3 regions of the Anoxybacillus sp. P3H1B genome follow, and region 2 is predicted to be linked to each of the others. Evidence: riboswitches for the same ligand, from Rfam matches in the RefSeq annotation. Region 2 holds a riboswitch; each other region holds the start of a gene.

Region 1 (6,659 bases), on a different contig from region 2:
AAAAGATATAAAATGTAAGCAACGAGCCCTCCGGCCGTCATTGCCCCTGTAGAAACCCGATATCCGCCAAAGCCGAGAATGACAACAAGCAGAAGCATAAGCACAATTCCCATCAATGGCATGACCATGGCCTGAACTTTTGCTTCCTTCAATCCATAGCGAAATAAATGCGAAATGCCTTTTTTTCCTTTTTCATATTCAAGCTGTTCGGCATTGGATGATTTCACAAGGCGAATTTCTGACAGCACTTGTGTAATAAAAGCAGTAAATTGCGCCGTTTCATCCTGCAGCCTTTTAGAGTTTTTAAACATTTGTCTTCCTAACGGGATCATAATGCTAACGGCTAGTGGAAGCAGAATAAAGATAATCAACGTCATTTTCCAATCTAAGTACAGCAATAATGCGACAGAGCCGGTTATGGAAATAATGCCATTGAAAAAGTTGGCTGTATGCTCTGTAATTAATCCTTTCACAATAGCGGTATCATTTGTAATTCGGCTAACCGTTTCCCCTGTACGATGACGATCATAGTACGGAATGGTCAAATGCAGCAGCTTCTGCCATACTTGTTCTCTTAGTCTGGATACAACCGTTTCTCCTGTATAGTTAATCAAGTAGATGGAGAAGCCGCTAGCGATCGTTTGCGCAATAAAGGCGCCAACAAGCAAAATGATCGTCGTTTTATTTAATGATGAAACGGTGAAGCCATCGATCATTTTTTTCGTAAATAGCGGAATCGTTAAGCTGACGATGGAAGACGCCACGCTTAAGAATAGCGCAATAATCATGATCATTTTAGGCGGCTTCGTTGCTTGAATCATCCAGATAAACGAGCGCCAGTCTGCTTTTTCTTCTAATGATTGCTTTTGCACGATTTGATCACCACTCTTTTTGCTATGATTTTTATGCTGTCGTGTATGTATTGTACTTGATGTTTATGAACAGAATATGAACTTTGGGACATCATCATAAATATATTATAGCACTCGCATCGTCTCTTGATCCTGTGACAAGGCACGGAGGTTTCAGCGAAGAATGACGTTTATAAAAAGTTGTATTGGACAGTGTTCTATGATTTGCCTCCATCTGTTAAAAAAGGATTGTGCTTTTGAATCGGCTATAAATCCATTTTTTATTTTTTCTGTTTATCGGATCTGGAAAGCAAATGGATGGTATAATGGGATTGTAAGAAAAGAAAGGGGAGGAGATGCTGGATGTTTGGCAAAGTTGCTGCTGATGTTCTCGGATTAAGTGATATCGGCTCTGTCATTAAACCCGAAAATTATGATAAAGTGGACGCAGACGATTATGTGATGCATGAAGATGGAGAAAAGATTTATTTTTTGATTAAGTCCAAATCAGATGAATATTGCTTTACTAACCGAGCGCTTATTCATTTAGATGGGACGAGCGCGACAAGTAAAAAGCGAACGCTGCGCCGTTATGATTACTATAAGCATCCAATTGCCGGCGTATCGCTTGAGACGGCAGGCACGGTCGATTTAGATGTAGAGATTAAATTTACTATCGGATCGGAGCACTATTCGATTGATGTGCATAAAAAGCATCTGGAAGAAGTGAAAGATTTATATAAAGCACTTTTAAAAATTTCAGAAATTTGCCATGAAAATGAAACGACGCTCGACTTTGCGCGAAAAAGTCTCGATGTTGCCTCCTCCGTGCTAGGGCGTGTCGCCAGCACTCCAAACAGCATTGCTGAACAGTTTAAAGAGCTAAATCAAATCGCGTTCAACTGGCTTGTTGAGACTAAGAAGCAGTATACAGTGAAAGATTTTGGGGATGTATTTGAACGCTATATTAACAATTAATAGCGATCCAAACGACTCGAATGGCGATAAACTGCTGTTCGAGTCGTTTTTGCGGTAAGTCGGTGGATGTGCTTTCATCACGCCAATGCGTTAAAAAATGAGATCCGTATAAGTAGAGACGGGAAAAATGGCGAATTCCGTCATTTTTTTGTTGCCAAACAGCCTTTCGTCCTTTAATATTGTAACTGTCAATTGTTCGATTATTTTTTACAATTGTATATCGATGCAGAAGGGTGCCGAAGTGAGCGAATCGCTAATAGGCTTAATAGGGAATCTGGTGCGAATCCAGAACTGTCCCCGCAACTGTAAATGCTGACGAAATGAAATAACCACTGTGCGGTATTGATGGGCAAGCTGTTGGCCGCATGGGAAGGTTCAAAGTAGGATGAAGCATAAGTCAGTAGACCTGCCCTGACTGCTCGATGTTTCCAATCTTCGGGGGGTGAGATGGCGAAACGGCAAAAGGTGGTTATTATGCTGCCACAACTCTATGGTTTGTCGTTTCTTGCTCATTCCGTCCGGGATGGGCATTTTTTAATTTATATGTGCAGGAGGAGAAACCATGATGAAGCAACTGAGGTATTATACGTGGCTGCTTGTGTTGATGCTGACGTTCGGCCTTCTTGCCGCGTGCGGTAATCAAGAAACAGACAAATCCACTCATTCATCCAATGCGAAGCAAGAAGCAACAGCTGCTTTCCCGGTAACCGTTAAGGACGGATTAGGGGAAGAGGTCACGATTCAGTCCGAACCGAAAAAAATCGTTTCGTTAATTCCGAGCAATACGGAAATTGCCTATGAACTTGGTTTAGGAGAGAAAATTGTTGGAGTCAGTGATTTTGATAACTATCCGGAAGATGTAAAAAATAAAGAAAAAATTGGCGGCATGGAGTTTAACGTGGAGAAAATTATTTCACTCAAGCCTGATTTAGTGCTTGCCCACGCATCGAGTGCCCATAATTCGCGGGACGGCCTGCAGCAGCTGAAGGATGCGGGAATTACAGTGCTTGTTGTGAACGATGCCAAAACATTTGATGATGTTTACCATTCGATCCAATTAATTGGACAAGCAACAGGGACAACGAAAAAAGCCGATCAAATTGTTAACCAGATGAAATCAAAGCTTGAAGCCATCAAGGAAAAAGCAAAAAACGTGAAAAATCCGGTAAAAGTATGGGTGGAAGTGCAGCCGGCGCCACAAATTTATACAGCAGGAAAGGGAACATTTATCAATGACATGCTGCAAGCGATTTCAGCAGAAAACGTGGCTGGCGATCAAGAAGGATGGCCGATGTTTACGGAAGAAAAAGCGGTAGCGCTCAATCCGGATGTAATTGTTGTCACGTATGGAGACTATGTGAAAGATGCTGTAAAGCAAGTGATGGCACGACCGGCGTGGAAGGACGTTTCGGCGGTTAAAAATCAACGCGTATATGAGGTGAATTCTGATTTAGTCACAAGATCAGGCCCACGCCTTGTTGAAGGGGTAGAGGAACTTGCCAAAGTCATTTATCCGGAAATCTTTAAATAATATAATTGCCTACGTCATCGCTCTTACGGCGGTGGTCGTGTGCATGTTGTTAGGGATATCGATAGGCTCACTATCGATTCCCTTTTCGTCTATTATTGACATTTTTTTAGAGCAATGGTGGGGAATTGCGCCGTCCCCTGACATTCCTGATACGCTTGTGCAAATTGTGATGGCCATCCGCTTGCCGCGCGTTGTTTTGGCTTTTTTAGTCGGCGCTTCCCTTTCGTTGGCGGGAGCGGCGTTTCAAGGATTGCTAAAAAATCCATTGGCTGATCCTTATACGCTTGGAGTATCATCGGGCGCGTCAGTCGGAGCGGTCGTCGTTTTGTTCTTTCATCTGCAATTGCCGTGGTTTGGATCGTTTACATTACCGATCATGAGCATTGCGTTTGGATTGCTGACTCTTTTTCTCGTTTTGTTTTTTACTCGCGCCGTCGATCCGCGCATGTCAGTGGAAACGATCATTTTAACCGGAATTATTTTCAGCGCATTTTTCAGCGCGTTGATCTCGCTTATGATTGCGCTGACAGGAGAGGAACTGCGGCAAATTATTACTTGGTTGATGGGAAGCGTCGCGATGCGAAGCTGGAAATATGTTGTCATGATGCTTCCGTTTTTTATAATAGGATGTTTGCTGTTATTAGTGAATCACCGCGAGTTAAACGCTTTTGCCTTTGGTGAAGAGGCAGCTGCTCACATAGGTGTCCATGTTGCCAAGCGCAAGCTGGTCATTTTAATCGGCGCTTCCTTATTAACAGGGGCGGCTGTTGCTGTGTCGGGGGCGATTGGCTTTGTGGGCTTGGTCGTTCCTCATATGATTCGTCTTGTTGCGGGACCGAATCATCGCTTGCTTTTACCGCTATCGCTTTTATACGGGGGCGCTTTTTTAGTGCTAGCCGATTTAGCGGCGCGAACCATGATTTCACCGAGTGAATTGCCGATCGGCATCATTACTTCGTTAATTGGCGCACCTTTGTTTGCGGGGTTATTTTTAAATAGAATGAAAAGGAAGACGTGAAAATGATGTTAAACGTTCATGATGTTTCCTATCAATACGGAGAAAAAGCGGTGTTGCAGAACATTACCTTCACTGTGGAACAAGGACAGTTTTTTGGAATTTTAGGACCTAACGGCAGCGGCAAAACAACATTATTAAAGCTGTTAAGCAGAGAGCTTTCTTTACAAAAGGGGACCATTACACTGAACGCCGTCCCGCTTGCTTCCTTTTCGTCAAAAGAACTGGCGCGCCTTGTCGCTGTTCTCCCGCAAAGCGCCGATTCAGCATTTGGCTATACTGTCAAAGAAACGGTAGAGTTAGGACGCTATGCCCATCAAACAGGGTTATTTCCAACATGGACAGAGGAGGATGAACAGGCGGTAGCCGAAGCGCTTGAACAAGTGGGGATGGCACATAAAGAACAGGAAACCATCGACCGTTTAAGCGGTGGAGAAAGGCAGCGCGTCTATTTAGCAAGAGCGCTTGCCCAAAAGCCGAGCTTGCTTTTTCTCGATGAACCGACCAACCACATGGATATTGCCCAACAAATCAAACTGCTAGATCAATTAAAAAAATGGACAGAAGAAAATCAGTTAACGGTTGTAGCCATTTTTCATGATATGAATCTAGCTAGCTTATATTGTGACCGGCTTTTGTTGCTTCATGAAGGAAAGATGGCGGGACTCGGCGAACCAAGCGATATGATTGAAGAAAAACAATTAGAAACCGTATTTCAAGCGTCTGTGCGGCGTCAAGCGCATCCCGTTGTGTCCAAGCCGCTTCTCACGTTTGTTCCTCAGACCTATTCCGATACGAGGCAACAGAACGATTCCTTAAGTGCGTTAACGATTGCTCAAGACGGCGAACAGATTGTCATTACCACACCGCAGCCTTTTAAAGTGCTGTCATCGGCTGTGGTTGGCGCTGGTTTTCAATGGGCTACACACTTTGTGAATAGACATGTGCCGAAGCATTATCGCTGTGATGATCCAGAGACAGAAATGAAGCAATATTTACAATCCCATTCTTTTGCCGTGCATCGTACCATTGGCATGATGACCGCTGTCTATTTAGAGGATGCCGTATGGATAAAGAGCAGCGAAGAGGAAGTGCCATTATTCGTGATGGTGACCGCGGGCGTTGGAAATGCGGTGGATGCTGCAAAAGCGTGGGAAAAAAGGGAGACAGCGGAAGGAATCGGTACGATTAACGTATTTATTTTTATTGATGGCCAATTAAATGAGACAGCATTTGTACAGGCCATGATGACGACAACGGAAGCGAAAGTGAAAGCGTTATATGATGCACACGTACTTGATCCGGAAACACATACGCTGGCTACTGGCACATCCACTGATTGCATTGCCATTGCCTCATCACAAACAGGACGCTTGTTTGAGTATGCTGGAACGGCTACGCCGCTTGGCAAAGCGATTGGCCGTTTTGTGTATGAGGCGACAACGGAAGCGTTGCGCAAATATAAAAAACGGAGAGGCGATGGGAAGTGACCTATCATTTGCTCGCAATGGCTTTAGCGGTCGTCATTGATTTTTTCATCGGTGACCCGCGTTGGTTGCCGCACCCGGTGCGCGGAATGGGCCGATTGATTGCCTGGCTGGATCATCGGCTGAATCGTGGACGAATGCGGCGGGTAAAAGGGATCGTAACGATTGGAATCGTTGTTGCAGTGGTCTATGGAATCAGTTCGATCATCATATATGAAAGCTACCGCGTTTCCGTTGTATTTGGCGTCGTAATCGAAGCTTTGCTTATGTTTACGACGATTGCCGCCAAAAGTTTAAAAGAGGCAGCGTGGAATGTGATGATTCCGCTTGAACAAGGAGATATAGAAAAGGCAAGAAACGAGCTAAGCATGATTGTTGGCCGCGATACGGAAACGCTGAATGAGCCGGAAATTGTTAGAGCTTGTGTCGAAACGGTGGCTGAAAATACGAGCGATGGAATTACGGCACCGCTTTTTTATGCGCTTGTCGGCGGCGGAGCATTGGCTTTAGTTTATCGCGCTGTTAATACGTGCGATTCTATGCTTGGCTATAAAAATGAGAAATATGGCGATTTTGGCTGGGCATCTGCACGGCTAGATGATGTATTAAATTACATACCAGCTAGGTTGACGGGAATTGTGATGGTGCTTGGAAATAGCCGGCACATTCGCGGCTGCCTTCGTCTGGTGTTGCGCGATGCCCGCAAGCACCCAAGCCCGAATAGCGGTTGGGGCGAAGCTGCCATGGCTGCCTTGTTGGGCGTACAGCTAGGAGGAACCAACACGTATCAAGGCGTC
Region 2 (6,659 bases):
TCCCATTCTTTTTTCTCTTCCAGCAATCTCGCACGCACCAACTTGGCAGCAGCCACCATATTTTTTAAAGAGGCTACTGTCTCTTGTTCTTTCCGCGTTTTTAGCCCGCAATCGGGATTGACCCAAAATTGTTCCGGGTTCAAGACTTGCAGAGATCTTTCAATCATTTCCGCCATTTCCGCTACAGACGGAACTCGCGGACTATGAATATCATAAACGCCTAATCCAATTCCTTTCGGATATGTTTCTTTTTCAAAAACAGAAATCATTTCACCATGGCTTCTGGATGTTTCAATTGAAATTACATCTGCATCCATTTGATTGATGACAGGCAGATAAGACGAAAAATCACAATAGCACATATGAGTATGAATTTGCGTCTCATCCTTTACAATGGAAGTGGCTACACGAAACATCCGTACAGCCCACTCTAAATATTCCTGCTTCTTTTCTTCTTTTAGCGGAAGTCCCTCAAGCAAAGCGGGCTCATCCACTTGAATGACTGAAATTCCTGATTCCTCTAGTGCTTTGATTTCGTTTCGCAACGCAAGGGCAATTTGCTCCGCTACTTTATGTCGAGGCAGATCATCACGAACAAATGACCAATTTAAAATAGTGACAGGACCTGTGAGCATTCCTTTAACTATTTTTTCTGTTAACGATTGTGCGTATACACTTTCCTTAACCGTCATCGGCTGCAAAAATTCGACATCGCCGTATATAATCGGCGGGCGAACGCAGCGCGAACCATATGATTGCACCCATCCATTTTCAGTAAAGGCAAAGCCCCCTAATTTTTCGGCGAAAAACTCGACCATATCGGTTCTTTCAAATTCACCGTGCACCAAAACATCTAATCCTATTTTTTCTTGAATATCGATCCATCTCTTAATTTCTGCTTCAATAAAGCGCTCATATTGCGGCTGGCTCCACTCGCCTTTTTTGAGCTTTTGGCGCGCTTTCCGCACTTCTGCTGTCTGTGGAAAACTGCCAATTGTCGTCGTTGGCAATATTGGAAGCTGGCTTATTTCTTGCTGCTTCTTTTGCCGTACCAAATAGGATGATGCTCTCTCAAGCTGCGCCTTCGTTAGGTTCTCGCACTCCTTGTGCACGTTCGCATTATATCTTGAAGCATCCTTTTTCCATAAATGAAGCGCTTGTTGATTTTGAGCATAATAATGAGCGCGCTTTCCTTCGCCATCGATGAATCGTTCTGTTAAATACACAAGCTCCTCCAGCTTTTCATCAGCAAATGCCAGCATCTGCTGCAAGTTCAAAGGCAATGTTTTTTCGTATGTTGTCGTAACAGGGACATGCAGCAAGCTATTTGATGGCTGCAGCCATAACCGTTCAGATGGGACAGAATGCAAAATTTTTTCCACGAGACGGCTGGCTGCCGACAGGTCGGTCCGCCAAATATTGCGTCCATCAATCACCCCTGCCGCTAGCACTTTATCTTCTGGAAAACCGCTCTTCGATAAATGGCGCAAATTTTTCTCTAGGCCATAAACAAAATCAAGGCCAATCCCGCTAACAGGAAGCTTCATTAGTTCTTCATACCAGTCTACTGCCTCAAAGTATGTCTGCAACATCATCTTTAAGTTAGGAGCAGCTTGAGGCAACCGCTCATAAACAGATACAAATTCCTCCATCTCTTTTTTGGTTAAGGAAGTAGCAAGAATGGGTTCATCAATCTGTATCCATTTTACCCCCTCGCGCTCCAGCTCCTTTAGTATTTGCTCATAAAGCGGAAGCAGCAATGATAGAAAATAGGAAAATTGCTTTTCATCATAGCCTTTGGAAAGCTTCATAAACGTATAAGGTCCGATCAAAACAGGCTTTCCTTCAACTCCTAATTTCTCCTTCGCTTCCCGAAAATCCTTTAATGGTTTGTTTTCTGTTATATGCAGGCGGGAGCTTTGTTCCTTGCTCCATTCTGGAACAATGTAATGATAATTGGTGTTAAACCATTTCGTCATTTCGCATGCTGGTGCTTTTTCATTGCCGCGCGCCATCGCGAAATAAACTGAGAGAGGAACCTCTCCCCCCTGATAATCGAAACGTTCAGGAATGAAACCAAACATAGCCGCTGTATCAAGCATATGATCATAAAGGGTAAAGTCGCCAACCGGCACAAGATCAATCCCTATTTCCCGCTGCTTTTTGATATGGTTTAGACGAATGGACTGCATCGTGTCCAAAAAAATTTTTTCGTCTATCTCTCCATTCCAGAAAGATTCTAATGCTTTTTTCCACTCTCGTTTTTCCCCAATACGTGGATAGCCAAGATTGCTTGATTTCATTTCCTCACTCTCTCCTATCATTTTATTTTTATCGTTTTTCCACTCTCTACCTGATCTTTAGGCGGGACTTGCCTGATAGGAAATCTATGTTGTCCATTCGATGGCTCGGTTTCCCGTTCATCCTTCCAGCTGAGTTGCTCTTCTCCTCACATCTCCCCGCATTCACCGCGATTTGACGTCATATTTCTTTTTCCGAATAATAAAAAAGCATTCCTAACGCTCCAACGGAAGCTAGAAATGCCATAAAAAAGGATTAATCCCTTTGTCCATGATGAACACCTCCCTATCCTCCGTAGGTAAAAGCAGTGTTGTCAGAACAGGCAGGTCTCCTGACTTAAGGATCATTGCTTTCCGCTCGCCTTCCCAATCTTTGATCAGTGGCAGTAAAGCGGAAAGCTCCTCTATTACAGTGGCGGGACCGTGCCGGAATCTCACCGGTCTTCCCTTTTCATCCGCAGGGAGCCTTGGACTGGGCCATTTAGTCTTGACTCACCTTTGGAACCTGTTCCCACATTTATTTTCTTGTTCGCCAAGAAAAAAACGCTTCAAACCTCCATTCTAAGCCTGTCATGAAGTATCAGAAAAATTTTACAATAACCCTATCATTCTTCGAAAAAATTGTCAAGGAGATTAAGTCTTCTGATTCATGGCGCAAATCTAATTTCGACAGAAGTCGATCGCTTTTATTAAGATTAACCATTCAAAAAGAGCATTCCAGTTTCAAAGCGTAACAAGTATCAACCAATAAGCTGTAGACCGTGTTGTTCGAATGCTCAACCGTCGAAATCGGAGCATCACCTTCTCATTTTTCATCCTTAAGTTATATCTAGATAACTTTCATGATCGAACACTGTCGGAAGCAGCCCAGGCCACCTGTTAGAAAGTTAAGAATTTTTTTGTTTTCGTCTCAGAAAAAATATGATATAGTGAACTTGAAAATTGAATAACTTTGGTTAGGATCAGGTATCGGTAAGCAAAAGAGCGCTTGACCGGTTTAAAAGGGAAGTTCGGTGCAAATCCGACGCTGTCCCGCAACTGTAAATGGGAGCAACCTGCCAAAACCACTGTTGAATGCTTGACATATCAACGGGAAGGGGCTAGGAAGCGATGAACATAAGCCAGGAGACCTGCCTGATTCGGTCCACACCAAAAACCTACGAGGATAGGGGGTGTTGAGGAAGCGGAAAAAACATATGTTTTTTTGTATATGTTTTTCATAGGGGATCGTATGCGCTTTTTCAGCATCTTCATTTGCGAAGATGCTTTTTTTATTTGCTTCAAGCGCATGTCCATCATTCGAATCGTATTGGAACTTGAGAACGAAAGGACAGACATCATGCACAACACATTCGGAACAAAGCAATATTTTTTGGAAGCGTTTAAGCAAACGGTCATGAACAATTTTACAATACATCCACCCGTTTCTTTAATGGATCTGTACGATCATTATCAATCGGAAATTGCCGTCCGCCTCCCTTTGTCAGAACAGCCATCATGCCGTGCTAATTTGCAGCAAGCATATCAAGAAATACGACAAGAACTTGTTTTCAGCAAGGAGTCGGCCGACGAAAGCAAATGATTTTAAATTAAGGAGGGATCTTTTTGGAATTTCGTCCAGGATTAGAAGAAATCATAGCGGCTGAAACGAAAATTTCATTTCTTGATGTGGAGAATGAAGAAATCGTCATCCGGGGATATGATCTGATCAAGCTTGTAGAAACCAAAACATATACCGAGGCAGCACATCTGCTTATTGAAGGAAAACTACCGTCACAGCCAGAAAAAGAGCGCTTTGAAATGCAGCTTCACACACAAAGAACACTGCCGCAAGAACTGGTGAAAATTTTGAAGCAGCTGCCGCAAACTACCCATCCGATGGATGCACTGCGAACCGGTATTTCCGTTTTAGCCAGCTTTGACCCACATCTCGATGAACGAACAGAAGCGGCTAATAAAGAAAAAGCGATTAAGCTTTTGGCTCAAGTACCTGCCATTATTGCAAGCAGCCATCGCTTGTTGCATAACCAGCCAGTCGTTCCATCGCACCAAGAACTCTCTTACAGCGCCAATTTTCTATATATGCTGACAGGGAAGCAACCAAGCGAGCTGGAAGTGAAAATATTTGACCGTTCGCTCATCGCTTATATTGAACATGAGCTGCCAAACTCGACATTTACAGCGCGGGTCATTTCCTCCACCCACGCCGATTTGTACGGAGCATTGACAGGGGCTGTGTCATCGTTAAAGGGGCATCTTCATGGAGGAGCCAACGAGGCCGTTATGTATATGCTCAAAGAAGCGGAATCGCCAGAAAAATACAAACAGCTGCTCTATCAAAAGCTAGCCAATAAGGAACGAATTATGGGATTTGGTCATCGCGTATACATGAAAAAGATGGATCCACGAGCCTTGCTTATGAAAAAGGCGCTTCAAGAGCTTAGCGAAGTCCGCGGCGACACGACTCTGCTCGAAATGTGCGAGGCGGGAGAAACAATTATGAGAGAAGAAAAAGGACTCTATCCAAATCTAGATTACTATGCTGCTCCTGTCTATTATTTGCTTGGTATTCCAATTGAGCTTTACACACCGATTTTCTTTAGTGCCCGAACCGCCGGCCTTTGCGCCCACGTGATTGAACAGCATAACAATAACCGGCTATACCGCCCTCGCGTCAAATATGTCGGAGAGCGCCACCTGCAAGTGAACTGAAAAAGCAGATTAAACGCTCACCCGAAGAGGAATTGGGGCCAGCAATTCCTCTTCTTTTTATCATAATATAAATGGAGTCTAGAAAGGAAGAGATTCATGAGTGAAGTTTTAATAAAAAATAATGAAAAACAACAAACAGACGAATTGCTTGTTCAAATTGCGGATTATGTTCTTAACGGAAAAATCGAAAGTCATGAAGCATTCGAAACAGCTCGCTATGTCCTATTGGACACGTTAGGCTGCGGCATTCTTGCACTCCGCTATCCGGAATGCACAAAACTGTTAGGCCCCATTGTGCCAGGGACCGTCGTTCCTAACGGCTGCCGCATTCCCGGAACTTCTTTTGTTCTTGATCCCGTCCAAGGTGCATTTAATATCGGCTGCATGATTCGCTGGCTTGACTATAATGATACATGGCTAGCTGCGGAATGGGGACACCCTTCTGATAATCTCGGGGGCATCTTAGCCGCTGCTGATTACGTAAGCCGCCGCAATATTTCGCAAGCAAAAAAGCCGCTGAACATGAGCGATGTGCTGAAAGCGATGATTCAGGCCCATGAAATTCAAGGAGTGCTTGCACTGGAAAATAGTTTAAATCGCGTAGGATTAGACCATGTACTCTTCGTTAAAGTGGCGTCGACAGCTGTTGTCACCAAGCTTTTCGGCGGGGGACGCGAAGAAATAATCAATGCCCTATCGAATGCTTGGCTCGATAACTCCAGCCTGCGTACATATCGTCACGCCCCAAATACAGGATGGCGAAAATCGTGGGCTGCTGGAGATGCAACAAGTCGAGCTGTTCGTCTTGCACTCATGTCTTTAACAGGTGAAATGGGATATCCAACTGCTCTTTCCGCACCAAATTGGGGATTTGAAGATGTGCTATTCAAAGGGCAAAAGTTGAAGCTTGCTCGTTCTCTTGGATCATATGTAATGGAGAATGTTCTTTTCAAAATTTCTTATCCTGCTGAGTTCCATGCCCAAACAGCAGTCGAGTGCGCCATTGAGCTCCATCCTGAAGTGAAGGATCGCCTGGACGAAATTGAGGAGATTATCATTACAACCCATGAATCAGCCATCCGCATTATTGATAAAACCGGGCCATTGCATAATCCTGCCGATCGCGACCATTGCCTTCAATACATCACAGCGGTCGGTCTTATCTACGGAGATTTAACGGCTGATCACTATGAAGACGAAATCGCGAAAGATCCAAGAATCGATGCGCTTCGCGAGAAAATGACCGTTATCGAAAATAAACAATACAGCCGTGACTATCTTGATCCAGAAAAGCGTTCGATTGCTAACGCCGTACAAATTCGCTTTCAGAATGGCAGCGAAACAAGGCAAATCGTCCGCGAATATCCGATCGGACATCGTTTCCGCCGCCAGGAAGCAATCCCTAAGTTATTAGAAAAATACACGAAAAACCTTGAAACACGTTTTCCAAAAAAACAGATTGACCGCATCTTAGACATTTCTCTCGATCAAGACCGGCTCGCAGCTACCCCTGTACATGAATTTGTCGATTTATTTGTCATTTAATCATTTAAAAATACTAAAGCAGGTTTCTCTTGAAGCTAGGAGAAAATGAATGCTTATGCCTTGAAAAATTCATTGGAAAGGGAGGGAGCTCCTTTGGTTTGG
Region 3 (6,659 bases), on a different contig from region 2:
GTAGCCCCAGCTGATGCAAGCCAAAGGCTAATTCATCTCTCACAACAGGAGCCAAAAGCTGATGTTCTGGATTTTGAAAAACAATGCCTACCTCTCGGCGCCATTGTTGAATCGTTTGGCGCCGGTCATCCATTTTTTGCTCTTTCCAATAGATGCATCCGCGATTGGGGCGCAACAGCCCGTTCATATGCAAAAATAACGTCGTTTTCCCACAGCCATTATGGCCAATAAGCGCATATTTTTTCCCTCTGAAAATCTGAAGAGACACTCCCTTCAGCACTTCTTGGCCATGAGGATATTGGTAATACACCTCTTCTAATCTCAACATCTTTTTTTCCTCTCGATCATCTCATCCATATGAGTACCCCCATTCCGGCAATCGCCTCTACAATATAGCGCTTGCTCCATACACCACGCGTTTCGTTTTGAATATAGACAAGCTCATCGGAAAACCCGCGCGCCCGTAATGCGAGCAATAAAGCATGGTAAGCGCCCCATACTTTTTGCCAAAGCTGAAAAATAAGCATGGCGCCATGCCGCCAATGACTGCCGCCGTTGCGTGCTTTCATCGCCGTATACAATTCCTCCGCCGCCTGCTCAAACACAAAGACAAATCGATACATAAAAAATAGTAATTCAATCATAACGGATGGTATTTTCAGTTTTTTTAATACATAGAGCAACTCTGGAAACGGCGTTGTTACTAAAAGGAAAAATAAGCACGACCATGCTGCAATGGAGCGCAGCGATACATCGATTGCTGTCGGAATATTTCCTCGATTCACGGATATGTGCCATGAATCAAGGGAAATAAGCAAAATCGGCCAGCTAATTAAAAGGAAAAGGATGACCATTCCCAACGTTTTTACATATACTTTCCAAGAAACACCTGCATACCCAATCGTCCATATGGCTAGCCAGAAAATAATAAAAAGATGCGTTCCTCTGCTTCCTACCATAGTGTTCAAAAGCAAGAGAAAAGAGAATAAAGTCTTTTGTTCAGGCCGCAGACGGCGCAGACGATTATGATAGGCAATCATGTCAAAATGCCGAATCATTCCGCTTCATCTCTTCGACCGGCTCGACCTTTATAAACGCCGATAATATAGCCAATCACCCCGGCGCCAAGCGCGGCTTGCAAAGAAAATAACAATGTTTCCACTTCCCCACCCGGCGGTGAAAAGATCGTCTCAAACCAAGGCTTATAATCCGGGACGATCGTTTGAATCGCTTTTTCCGCTTGATCATCTGTACCGCCAAAATCCGAATTGCGAACCAATAGCAAGGGAGCGACAGCTAATACAAAAGCAAGAACAATAAGCAATAGATTTCGCTTCATCTGCTAGGCTCCTTTCTGAAGTTGATTCAGCTCTCGACTGCTGTAAGTAGATAAAAAGTTCCACACAACAACAGTCAGCAGCCCTTCGGTGATCGCGAGCGGTATTTGCGTAATCGCAAAAATTCCGGCAAATTTAAGAAATGAAGCTGCTACTCCTCCTGTTGTGTCGGGAAAAGCAAGCGCCAATTGCCATGATGTAACTACATATGTGGCCAAGTCAGAAAGAAAAGCGGCTAAAAAAATGACAAATCGCTGCGAAATGTTATACCTTTTTCCTAAACGATACACCCCGTATGCTACTAGCGGACCGCATACCGCCATGGACACCGCGTTCGCTCCTAATGTCGTCAATCCCCCATGCGCCAGTAGTAACGCTTGGAATAAAAGAACGATGCTCCCCATCACCGTCATCGTTAGCGGACCAAATAAGACGGCCCCGAGCCCGACTCCAGTCGGATGGGAGCTGCTGCCTGTCACCGATGGGATTTTTAACGCCGAAAGTACAAAGGTAAAAGCTCCTGAAAGCGCAATCAACAATTTTAATTCAGGATGGCGCTTTGTGATCTTCATCAGCGCTCGCACTCCTGCGATGAAAAACGGCAGAAAAACAATCCACCAAAATAGCGCCCATTTCATCGGCAAAAATCCTTCCATAATATGCATAGCATAGGCTGGTGTGCCGCTATTGACAGTAAAATAAACAACAAGGCCACATAGCAGCAGCAGAAACTTCCATTGCTTCATACCCTCTCCTCCTTGATGCTAGCTTTTTTAGTAATGCCAACCGCAGCTGTTGGATGGCACATCGATAATCCATCTTCTCCATACTGATAGGTGACAATATCTTTTAAAGGATCCCCATCTTTTAAATGTGTTTGGACAAGCTCTCTTCCTTTATCCGGCGTCACCCCCTTGTACCAAACTCCTTGCGGATACACGATTACGACGCACGCATCATTACAGCGGCCATTGCAGCGCGTTCTCGTTGTGTGTACAGTGCTGTCCAATTCCAGCCGCGCAATTTCATCACGAATGGCGATTGTCACCTCCTCTCCGCCTTTTCGCATGCAGCTGCCGCCGTTACAGATCAATATGTGATGCTTTACTCCAGTTAAATTCCACGTTGTCACACCGATCCTCTCCTTTTTGATGAAATAAAAAAGCACCTCTATCGATAGAGGTGCAGAAAAATGCATACGGCCAATCACAAATGCATATGTATACCATTCCCCCGCACGTCTACCTATAATCCCGTAGGTATCCGGCCGAGCAAATAAGGCAGGTCTCCTGACTTAGAATCATCGCTTCATTGCGCCTTCCCGAAGTTTCCTTCAGTGACATGATGCAATGAAGCTCCTCATCACAGTGGCGGGTACCGTGACGGCTTTTCACCGTACTTCCCTTTTAAGCCTGTCCCAATAGAGAAAGGCACCTTACTTGCTTTAGCAAACGATTCAATGATTCAGTTGTTCCTCCACAATGATATGATGAATTTTCGAAAAAAGTCAACCATTTTTATTTTTCGAACAGTTTTGTTTTAGCGACAACAACTCCATCGCTATCAACATACACATGCGCGCCCGGCTCCCAATGTACGCCCCCGAATTCAAGAACGCGATCACGCGCCCCTTTCCCTTCTTTTTTGCTTTTGACAGGGCATGTCCCAAGAGCGATTACGCCAAGCGGCATTTGCGCAATTTCAGCTGAATCGCGAATGCAACCATGGACAATCACGCCTACAAGTCCTCGTTCACAAGCGATTTGTGCCAGACGATCTCCGAGCAATGCACAATTTCGCGAACCTTTTCCATCAACAACTAACACCGTGCCTGCCGGAATGGTTTCTAGCGCTTCGCGAACGAGCACATTGTCCTCGAATACCTCAACAGTGGCAATCGGTCCGGAAAACTCTGTTTTTCCGCCATAAGAATGCAACGGTAATTGGCACACTTGCAGCTCCGACAAAAATTGATCACATAAATCTGCTGTCTTCATTTAATTTCCCTTCCCTCATTTTTCTTTGTCTATTAAATCCTTTTGACATTTTGAAAAAAAATCCTGCAAAATCCGTCAAAAAAAAACAGAGGAACGGTGAAATAAGAAGAACTAATATGGTTTCCCGCAAGTGTGGATGATCATTTTACTAAAAATATGGAATGATTGAGCTAGACACAAGCTTTTCTGCCATATGCATGCCCAGTCGGCAAGTCATTTGCTTGCCGACTACGGCAGAAAAGCTTGGAATCAAGTAATGCCAATGGTTTTTATTGGATCATCAGCACACCTGATTGTTTACATAAAATTATTATCGTAACACATTCTAGTCGAGCCTCTGCAGGCAGTCCCTATATAAGCAGGTTTCGACAGCACGCTTTGGCGTGACCGAGACAAGTCAGCGGCCTATCCTCTAACCGTGGTTCTCCATTTTATACAGCACGAGAAATAAAACAAGTAATCCACCACCAGCGATTAGGTCAACAGCTAAAACCGTCCGGATTTATAAATTAAATATAACAGCCATAAAAACATCAAAGAGGCGATACCAAACCCAATCTCAATTGCTGGAATTTTCCAAAGCAAAGTCGATTGCCTACCTAAAGAAGAGCCAATAATAATCCCTGCCATAATAATGCTGAAGGACAGCAGCACAATACTGAACGATAAGCGATTACTAATTTGATCTAATTTTTTTAAAAAAAGCGGCCATTCAGGAATATCCATTTTCAAATGCAGCTTTCCTTGTTTAATAAATGCCGTTAACTCCTTCATGTTCTTAGGGAAGTCCAGCAACATTTCTCCATAATTGAACACGCGCTTCCACACTTCTTCGGTTAGATGTTTAGGATGCAAGCGCTCCTTTAATAGCTGGCGGCCGAATGGTTCAGCAATATTGAGAATGTTCAGCTCCGGATCTAACTGCTCTGCTACGCCTTCCACTGTTAGCAACGTCTTTCCCAGAAGGGTTAAATCTTTCGGAATGCGAATAGAGTGTTGAAAGGCAACATGAAACAAATCATGAAGCGCCTCGCCAAGACTGATTTGGCTGAGCGGAACATTGTAGTATTTCTCTCTTAATTGTTCGATATCCTCATGCAATCGCGATACATCGACATGCTCAGGAACAAGCCCCATTTGATACAGCGATTTAATGATCCCATCTGTATTATGACGCATTAAAGCAATCACTAACGAAGAAAAGTGATATTTCATATCTGGCGTCAGACGCCCGATCATCCCAAAATCAATAAAAGCGATCACCTCCCCCGGCAATACGAATAGATTGCCGGGATGAGGATCTCCATGGAAAAACCCTTCTCTTAAAATTTGCTGCAAAATTGCCTTGGTTAGACGTTCGGCCAAATGTTTCAAGTCATATCCGCTTTCCTTCAGCCGCTCCAACTCGTTAAGTTTGATTCCTTCCACATATTCCATCGTTAGCACTTTTTTGCTTGAATACTCCCAAAATACTTTTGGAACATAAATGCTAGGATCTTGTTTAAATTGCTGAAAAATTTTATCAGCATTCCTCGCTTCAATCGTATAATCAAGCTCGGCCCGAAGAGATTGCGAGAATTCTTCAACCATATCGCCGATTTGATATTGCGCGGCCCATGAAAGGCGGCGCTCAGCGAGAATCGCTAAATCTTGCAGAATTTCTAAATCCGTTTCAATCATATGGACGATATTCGGGCGCTGAATTTTAACAGCGACTTGTTCTCCTGAATGCAAGATGGCTCGATGAACTTGTCCAATCGAAGCGGCCGCAATCGGAACCGCCTCGAACTGTTGAAACAATCGATCCACATCACTTCCTAATTCCTCATGAACCGTTCGTGCGACTTCGGCAAATGAAAAAGAAGAAACTTGATCTTGCAGCTTTTCCAATTCCCGAATAATAGGGCCAGGAATTAAATCCGGACGCGTGCTCGCAATCTGCCCCAGCTTCACGAAAGTTGGACCCAACTCCTGTAAAACGAGCCTGATTCGTTCTCCAATTGTTTTTTCATTCTTTTCCTGCGCATCGAAAAATAATCTTTGTGGAAGAGAAAGAAACTGGGAAAACCCGATTTCCTCCGCTACGATCCCAAAGCCATGGCGAATCAAAGCGACAGCGATCTCCCGATAACGACTTACATGACGCATCCTTTTTCCGGCCATTGGTTTGTCTCCTTTTGCAGCTCCAAAATCTTTTTATTTACTCGTTTTTCTGCTCCAAGCGTTGAATTCGTTCTTCTAATTGGCGAATATCCTCTTTTGTAGCTAAATCAAGTTTATCAAGCATTTGTTTAAACTGCTCACGCACAGCGCGTTGAAACTCCGCTTTCCCTTCTTCCTTTTGCCGAATCCATTGATCAATTACATCTTTTGACTCTTCTAAAGATAATTCTCCTCTTTTTACTAGCTCATCCACCAACTTCTCTGCTTGCTCTTTGCTGACAGCCGCCAAACCAAGACCAAATGCCAACATCTTTCTAATCATATCCATTCTTATCCTTCCTCCTTCATTATGTGTTTTTTACATCTTTTGCATTTCATGTTTGTTAGCTTCAATGTACCTTTGAATTTCGCTCCTGTCAAACATCAGTGCCTTTTGTTCCACCGCAAAAGGCCGTTGCTCTCAATTCGTCATGCCTTTAGCAATAGAAAAGTTCCGCCAAACGGGCTATAAACATCGAATAAATCATCTGATTGAAGGAGTCGTCGGCTCGGTTCGTCCTTGTCACGCGAAAGCATGAAGCTCTTACACCAATAAAAGGGAGGAAACAAAAAGCGATATATAATAGACTGCCCAAAGCCGTTGCTTTTTTTCCTTTGCCCAGTACCCAGCATTGCCTTTTTTCTTAAAATCGCTTATAATTCGTCGAAATAGGGAGGAGGAAACGCTTTGTTTCAAGTCGTTGAATATAAACGAAATGATATGATGATTTCCACTAATCGTGCCCTCATTCAAATGGACCGCGTATGCGAGTTTCTGGCTCAGTCCTATTGGGCCAATCAAAGGGAACGAACAACGATTATCAAATCGATTGAACATTCGCTATGCTTTTCTCTTTTTCACGGCCAGACACAGATTGGATTTGCACGCGTGGTTACTGACGGAGCTACATTCGCCTATTTATGCGATGTTTTTATTGATGAAGCCTATCGCGGCAGAGAGCTTGGCAAGTGGCTGGTGGAATGTGTCCTGCAGCACCCTGATCTTCTCAATATCCGCCGCTTTTTATTAGTGACAAAGGATGCGCATGGTCTTTACCAGCCGTTCGGATTTGAAGTGCTGCATGAGCCAGATCAGTTTATGGAAATCTTTCGCCATTGCTAA

The links. A riboswitch is a leader RNA that binds a small molecule or an ion and turns the genes downstream of it on or off. The one in region 2 is predicted to bind cobalamin.
Region 1: it holds a riboswitch for cobalamin, as region 2 does, so the genes downstream of both, AT864_RS00940 (ABC transporter substrate-binding protein) here and metE (5-methyltetrahydropteroyltriglutamate--homocysteine S-methyltransferase) in region 2, are expected to answer to the same signal.
Region 3: it holds a riboswitch for cobalamin, as region 2 does, so the genes downstream of both, AT864_RS12040 (ferredoxin) here and metE (5-methyltetrahydropteroyltriglutamate--homocysteine S-methyltransferase) in region 2, are expected to answer to the same signal.

Annotation. Positions count from the first base shown of each region.
Region 1 covers NZ_LPUG01000009.1:122,215-128,873, reverse strand. The annotation lists gene AT864_RS00950 (ABC transporter ATP-binding protein) at 1-821, opposite strand, end outside; gene AT864_RS00945 (PH domain-containing protein) at 1,215-1,829, shown strand; cobalamin riboswitch at 2,044-2,258, shown strand; gene AT864_RS00940 (ABC transporter substrate-binding protein) at 2,395-3,360, shown strand; gene AT864_RS00935 (iron ABC transporter permease) at 3,326-4,378, shown strand; gene AT864_RS00930 (adenosylcobinamide amidohydrolase) at 4,381-5,865, shown strand; gene cbiB (adenosylcobinamide-phosphate synthase CbiB) at 5,883-6,659, shown strand, end outside.
Region 2 covers NZ_LPUG01000010.1:89,344-96,002, reverse strand. The annotation lists gene metE (5-methyltetrahydropteroyltriglutamate--homocysteine S-methyltransferase) at 1-2,303, opposite strand, end outside; cobalamin riboswitch at 2,605-2,785, opposite strand; cobalamin riboswitch at 3,248-3,453, shown strand; gene AT864_RS17845 (hypothetical protein) at 3,640-3,882, shown strand; gene mmgD (citrate synthase) at 3,906-5,012, shown strand; gene AT864_RS03985 (bifunctional 2-methylcitrate dehydratase/aconitate hydratase) at 5,109-6,557, shown strand; gene prpB (methylisocitrate lyase) at 6,651-6,659, shown strand, end outside.
Region 3 covers NZ_LPUG01000019.1:31,497-38,155, reverse strand. The annotation lists gene AT864_RS12060 (energy-coupling factor ABC transporter ATP-binding protein) at 1-328, opposite strand, end outside; gene cbiQ (cobalt ECF transporter T component CbiQ) at 345-1,058, opposite strand; gene AT864_RS12050 (energy-coupling factor ABC transporter substrate-binding protein) at 1,055-1,339, opposite strand; gene AT864_RS12045 (energy-coupling factor ABC transporter permease) at 1,343-2,083, opposite strand; gene AT864_RS12040 (ferredoxin) at 2,080-2,469, opposite strand; cobalamin riboswitch at 2,599-2,790, opposite strand; gene rraA (ribonuclease E activity regulator RraA) at 2,855-3,334, opposite strand; gene ubiB (2-polyprenylphenol 6-hydroxylase) at 3,821-5,497, opposite strand; gene AT864_RS12025 (phasin family protein) at 5,535-5,825, opposite strand; gene AT864_RS12020 (GNAT family N-acetyltransferase) at 6,225-6,659, shown strand.